DNA from 2 places in the Micromonospora sp. CA-249363 genome. Region 2 is predicted to be linked to the other one. Evidence: riboswitches for the same ligand, from Rfam matches in the RefSeq annotation. Region 2 holds a riboswitch; the other holds the start of a gene.
The links. A riboswitch is a leader RNA that binds a small molecule or an ion and turns the genes downstream of it on or off. The one in region 2 is predicted to bind S-adenosylmethionine.
Positions count from the first base shown of each region.

Region 1: linked by a shared signal. The riboswitch ahead of ACQPZK_RS09960 (ABC transporter substrate-binding protein) and the one ahead of thrC (threonine synthase) in region 2 are both predicted to bind S-adenosylmethionine.

Region 1 covers NZ_CP192020.1:2,162,023-2,165,426, reverse strand. Annotated here, with positions in the region: gene ACQPZK_RS09965 (amino acid transporter) at 1-1,455, shown strand, start outside; SAM riboswitch class IV at 1,542-1,653, shown strand; gene ACQPZK_RS09960 (ABC transporter substrate-binding protein) at 1,997-2,800, shown strand; gene ACQPZK_RS09955 (amino acid ABC transporter permease) at 2,840-3,404, shown strand, end outside.
Region 2 covers NZ_CP192020.1:6,493,467-6,496,870, forward strand. Annotated here, with positions in the region: gene ACQPZK_RS29160 (N-acetyltransferase family protein) at 1-454, opposite strand, end outside; gene thrC (threonine synthase) at 691-1,977, opposite strand; SAM riboswitch class I at 1,988-2,123, opposite strand; gene ACQPZK_RS29170 (DMT family transporter) at 2,191-3,159, opposite strand; gene ACQPZK_RS29175 (ArsR/SmtB family transcription factor) at 3,251-3,404, shown strand, end outside.

The sequences.
Region 1 (3,404 bases), 2.6 Mb from region 2:
ACGCTGCTGCTGGTGGCGCTGCTCGGTGCGGTGTTCCTCAGGGGGTTCGGCGAGGCCATCGGGATCGCCGTCGTCCTGGTCGCGATCTACCTGACGCTGAACGCGGTGGTGATCGCCGACGCGCTGTGGCGGGTGGTGAGCCACCCGAGCGCCGTCGGGGACTGGACGAACGCCCTGACCACCGGACACGGCGATCCCCTGCTGGTGGTCGGGCTGTCCCTGCTCGTGTTCCCGAAGCTGGCGCTGGGCCTGTCCGGTTTCGAGACCGGGGTGGCGGTGATGCCGCACATCCGCGGGGACCGCCAGGACTCGGAGGACCGGCCGCTGGGCCGCATCCGGGGCGCGCGACGGCTGCTCACCACCGCCGCGGCGACGATGAGCGTCTTCCTCATCACCAGCAGCGTGACCACCACCGTGCTGATACCGCCCGAAGCCTTCCAGCCGGGCGGGGCGGCCAACGGCCGGGCGCTGGCCTACCTTGCCCACCAGCATCTCGGCGAGGTGTTCGGCACCGTCTACGACCTCTCCACCATCGCGATCCTCTGGTTCGCGGGAGCGTCCGCGATGGCCGGGCTGCTCAACCTCGTACCCCGGTATCTGCCCCGCTACGGCATGGCGCCGACGTGGGCCCGCGCGGTCCGGCCGCTGGTCCTGGTGTTCACCGGCGTGGCGTTCCTGATCACGATCGTCTTCTCCGCCAGCGTCGACGCGCAGGGCGGCGCGTACGCCACCGGGGTTCTGGTGTTGATCACCTCGGCGGCGACGGCCGTGACCCTCGCGGCGCGGCGGCGACGGCAACGGGGCCGCACGGTCGCGTTCGGGGCCATCGCGGTGGTGTTCGTCTACACGACCGTGGCGAACGTGGCGGAGCGCCCCGACGGTGTGAAGATCGCCGCCTGTTTCATCGGAGCGATGATCCTGGTGTCGGCGCTGTCGCGGGTGATGCGGGCGTTCGAGCTGCGGGTGGACCACGTCCAGCTCGACGAGCTGGCGACCGCGCTGATCGACGAGCGCTCCGGACGCCGCATCCGCCTGGTCGCGCACGAACCGGAGCGCCGCGACCTCGCGGAGTACCGCGACAAGCTGGCCCAGACGATGGCGGACAACGACTTCCCCGACGACAGTGACGTGATCTTCGTCGAGGTCCGGGTCACCGACCCGTCGGACTTCGAGACCGGGTTGCTGGTGATCGGCAGTGTGGCGCACGGCCGTTTCCCGGTGCTCAGTCTGGCCAGCTCCTCGGTGCCCAACGCGCTGGCCGCGCTGTTACTGGAGATCCGGGACCGCAGCACGCGACGCCCGCACATCTACTTCGAGTGGACCGAGGGCGGCCCGGCCCGCAACGTGCTGCGTTACCTGGCGTTCGGGCAGGGCGAGATCGCCTCGGTGACCCGGGAGATCCTGCGGCGTCAGGAGCCGGACCGGACGCGTCGACCCCACGTGCACGCCGGTTGACCTCCGCGCCGAGCGCCGGTCACCGTCGGTGAGCGTGGTCATATCGGCTGGACGACCGACCGGTCGCTGCTGCTAGCCTCGGCGCAGGTCATGAGCGCCAGCGCGAAGCCCCGGCTCGCTGGCCGGCAACCCTCCTCCGCGGTGGGGTGCCCCGGGTGAAGACCAGGCACCGGCAGGACGTCGGTGCAAGCGTGGCCTGGCACCCAGGTCAGCAACAAGACCCGGGAGACCGCATGCACATCCTCAGCCCCACACCACCGGCCAGTCGGCGTACGCCGGCCCTGACCCGGCGTCGTCACGTGGACCTGATGCGAATGCGCAGCGCGGCGTGTACCGCCGCCTGAAGCGCTAGCTCGCTCTCCCTCCCGCCCCACCCACCACGCGACCTCTCGCGTCGATCATGAAGTTGTTGCCGCCCGACCGGCGTGTCGCGGCAACAACTTCATGATCGACGGGGTCGACGTATCCCCATTTGGAGATGGCTGTGCGATTCTCGTTTGGTTTGAAGGTATTTACTGCTGCTGCTGTTGCTTTGGGTGCTTTGAGTGCTTGCGGCAGCGGTGGTGGCGGCGGGTCGGCGGGCAACGCCGACAACCCGTACGGCCTGGCGCAGGCCGGCGTGCTGCGGGCCGGCACGCTGACCGACGCCCCGCCCAACGTGTATCTCAAGGACGGTAAGTTCACCGGCTTCGACAACGACCTGCTGACCGCCGTGGCCGGCAAGCTCGGCCTGAAGGTCGAGTTCGTCGGCACCGACTTCTCCGCGCTGCTGTCCCAGGTCAACAACCACAAGTTCGACGTCGGCAGCTCCTCGATCACCATCACCGAGGCGCGCAAGAAGACCGTCGACTTCGGCAACGGGTACGACTTCGGCTACTTCGGGCTGGACGTGCCGGCCGGCTCGCCGATCAGCGGGTTCGACCAGCTCACCGGCAAGCGTGTCGTGGTGGTGCAGGGCACCGTCCAGGACGACTACGCCACCGGCAAGCAGCTCGACCCGGTGCGCGTACCGGACTACAACGGCGCGATCAACCAGCTCAAGGCGGGCACGGCCGACGCCTGGATCGCCCCGGCGGAGATCGGCGAGAAGTCCGCCGCCGACAGCAGCGGCAAGATCACGGTGGCCGCCAAGCAGCTCAGCCCGGCGCCGACCGCGTACGCCGTCGCCAAGGGCAGCGACAAGCTGCGCGAGGCGCTGAACAAGGCCCTCGACGAGGTCATCGCCGACGGCACGTGGAGCCGGTTGCAGGCCCAGTACTACCCGGGCCGGCCGATCCCGGCCGACTTCAAGCCGGGCAGCGGCACGGTGGTGGCGCCGTCGGCGTCCGCGTCGGCCGCCTCCTGATCCGGTGACGAGCGAGCAGGGCGGTAGGAGAGGCGAACGATGGATCCGTTGAGCACCCTGTGGGAGACGTTCTTCGACATCGACGCGATGCGCGAGGCGCTGCCCGAGATGCTGACCGTCGGGCTGCCCAACACGCTGATCCTGGCGGTCTCCGCCGCCCTGCTCGGCACGGTGCTGGGTCTGCTGCTGGCCGTGGCCGGCATCTCCCGCAGCCGGTGGCTACGCTGGCCGGCGCGCGTCTACACCGACGTCTTCCGGGGGCTGCCGGCCGCGGCGACGATCCTGCTGATCGGCGTCGGGTTGGCGCCGCTGGGCATGCAGGTGTGGGGGCCGGACCCGTACCCGCTGGGCATCCTCGCGCTGTCGCTGATCGCCGCCGCGTACATCGGGGAGATCTTCCGCTCCGGCATCCAGTCCGTGGAGGCGGCCCAGTTGGAGGGCGCACGGGCGCTCGGCTTCTCCTGGGCCGACGCGATGCGGCTGGTGATCATCCCGCAGGGCATCCGGCGGGTGCTGCCCGCCTGGGTCAACCAGCTCATCGCGCTGATCAAGGACTCCAGCCTGGTGTACTTCCTCGGCCTGGTGGCCAGTCAGCGGGAGCTGT
Region 2 (3,404 bases):
CCTCGACCAGCGCGGAGTGCGCGCCCAGCGCGGTGGCGAACGCGGCGCCCGCCACCGGTCGGGTCGGGCCGTCGGGCAGCGCGGCGACGGCCATGGCGACGACCCGTTTGCGGTCGTGTTGACGGAGGAGGCGTACCCCGTACTCGTGCAGGGCCCGGCCGACGCCCCGGCGGCGCAGGTCCGGACGGACCGTCAGCTCGGCGGTGGCGTTTTCGGGGTTGTCGAGCTGCGGCAGGTCGAGCTGAAGGTAGCCGGCGGGCACCCCGTCCAGCCGGGCCAGCGCCCAGAGGGAGCGGGTGCCGGGCATCGGGGTGTGGAAGAGGGCGTCGAAGCGTTGCCGGCAGGACGGCGGGAAGTCGGGCAGGTCGGCCTCGATGGCCGCCGCTCCGATGCGGTACGCCTCGTCGACCGCGGCCCGGTCGGTGCCGTCGAACGGCGCGATCGTGATGCTCATGCGGGTGAGCCTGGCAGGAGCAAAAGCGACAGGGCCAGCGATTATTCGCTGGCCCTGTCGAACGTGGTCGGGAGGGACACTCGCACAACGCCTCCGGCGTTGGGTCGCAAGAACTTCAAAAGTCTTCGGCGAAATGCCCTCCCGCACGGAGCATCTTGCGCCGTCCGGTTCCTGCCGTCAAGTCCCGAGGGGCAGGTTTTCCACACTCACAGCGAAAATCCAGTCACCCGGTGGATTCAGCCGAGCAGACCGGCGTCCCGGGCCGCACGCAGGGACGGCTTGATCTGGTGGGTCGGGCCGACCTGGGCGGCCACGGCGTCGATGGTCTTCAGACCTTCGCCGGTGTTGAAGATGACCGTCTCCGCCGTGGGATCGAGCCGGCCGGACTCGACCAGCTTGCGCAGCACCGCGGCGGTGACTCCGCCGGCAGTCTCGGCGAACACGCCGGTGGTACGGGCCAGGTCGCGGATGCCGGCGCGGATCTCGTCGTCGTCGGCGTACTCCATCCAACCGCCGGTGCGGCGCACCGCCTCCAGCGCGTAGAGGCCGGCGGCCGGGTCGCCGATGTTGAGCGACTTGGCGATGCCGGTGGGCTTGACCGGGGTGATGGTGTCGGTGTCGGCGTGCAGCGCGGCGGCGATCGGGTTGCAGCCGGCCGACTGCGCCCCGAAGACCTTCCAGCCGCCCGCCGGGGCCTCGACCAGGCCGATCTCGACCAGCTCGGAGAACGCCTTGTCAATCTTGGTGAGCAGTTCGCCGCTGGCCATCGGGATGACCACCTGGGCGGGAATCCGCCAGCCGAGCTGCTCGGCCACCTCGTACCCGAGGGTCTTGGACCCTTCCGCGTAGTACGGCCGGACGTTCACGTTGACGAACGCCGTGTCCTCGAACTCGTCGGTCTCCACCAGCTCACCGCAGAGCCGGTTGACGTCGTCGTACGAGCCGTCGATGGCGACCAGCTCACCGCCGTAGACGGCCGTGGTGATGACCTTGCCCTGCTCCAGGTCGCACGGGATGAAGACGATCGAGGGCACACCGGCACGGGCGGCGTGCGCGGCCACCGAGTTGGCCAGGTTGCCGGTGGAGGCGCAGGCGAACCGGCTGAACCCGAGCGCCTTGGCGGCGGTCAGCGCCACCGAGACGACGCGGTCCTTGAACGAGTGGGTCGGATTGGCGCTGTCGTCCTTGACCCAGAGCGGCGCGGTGATGCCCAGCTCGGCGGCGAGGTGCGGAGCCGCCACCAGCGGGGTCAGACCCGGGTCGAGGGTGACCCGGGTGGCCGGGTCCTGCCCGGCGGGCAGCAGCGCGGCGTACCGCCAGATGTTGTCGGGGCCGGCCTCGATCTGCTCCCGGGTGACCGTGGCGAGGGCCGCGGTGTCGTAGTCGACCTCCAGAGGACCGAAACACTCGTAACAGGCGTGCTGGGCGGCGAGCGGGTAGCGGGCCGAACAGGCACGGCAGACGAGGGCGCGGGCGGGGCTGGCGGAGGTGTCGATGCCGGAGGCGGCGAGCGTCGACGTCATGTCGAGAGTCCTCTCATCTTTCCCCGCATCGCACGGTGCGGCGGGGACGGAATTGGCACCTGCCCCGCGGGTCGCTCAGCGGTGAGCGCGCGGGGTGGTTGCCGGGGCGTCGTCGGGCCGTATCCCTCAGCCCCTCTGGATGAGGTATGCAGTTGTGCCACCGAGTCTAGGCAACGTTGCCCGGCGCCTCCACCGGGCATCCCAGCCAGTGGGTCAGCGGGCTGCCACCGCCACCGGGTCGACCACCGCGACGGGATCGGTGACCGCGGTCGGCTGGGGCGACGTCGAGGGCCGGGGGCGGGTGCGCGCCGCGAGGTTCGCGGCGACCAGGGCGGCGATGGTGATCGCCGCTCCGACCAGTTCGATGCCCTCCGGCCGGTAGCCACGGGCGATCTGCACGACGAAGGTGGTCACCGGGACGAGGTTCATGAACAGGGCGGCGTTGGCCGCGCCCAGGCGCTGCACACCGGTGTTCCAGGCCAGCACCGCGACGACGGCGGCGACGAGCACGGCGTACGCCAGTTGTGGAGTGACCGCCACGAGGTCGGCGCCAGCCGGCGCGTGCTGCCACCCGACGGCGTCGGCGCCGATGCTCGCGGCCAGCATGGCGGCCGTTCCGGCGAGCGCGGTCAGGGTGGTGAAGCGCAGCGGTGACCAGGCGCCGAACCGGGTCGCGCCGTGGGTGTAGACGGCCCAGCCGAGCACCGCTCCGATCATCATGAGGCCGCCGAGACCGAACTGGCCGAGCCCGGCCAGGCTCCCGCGCGTGATCACCAGACCGACGCCGAGGAGCGCCACCAGGGAGAGGACCAGAAGCAGAGGCTTCGGCCGTACGCCGTCGCGGGCCCACCGGACGAGTTGGGTGATGATCGGGGTGGTCGCCACGAACAGGGACACCTGCTGCGGGGCAGCGTGTTCGAGCGCCAGGTTGGTGAGCAGGTTGAAGCCGGCGAAGCCGACGACGCCGAGCACCACCACCTCGACTCCCCGACCGCCGAGCCGCAGCGCGGCCGTGCCCTCGCGGAGCAGCAGGATGCCGACCAGGATGACGGCGGCGACGACGTAGCGGGCGGTGGTCAGGTTGAGCGGGTCGACCCGAGCCAGCGCAGTGGCCAGGATCGGAAACATCGCGCCCCAGGCGAGCACGGCGAGCAGCGGGTAGGCGGCGGCGCGGGATCGCATCGTCAGCTCCAATGTTCGAGTATCTTCGAACCAACGACACCGACCATAGGGTGTTGTTCGATGATTGTCGAACAAGGGTTAGACTGGTCACATGGAGCTGCACGAACCCGACCTGACCGACGTACCGGTCACCGCCGTGCTGGCCGCACTCGCCGACGACGTGCGGTTGCAGATCGTCCGGGCGCTCGCCGAGAGCGGCGAGGCGGCCTGCGGCAGCTTCGACTTCGGCGTCTCGAAGGCGACCC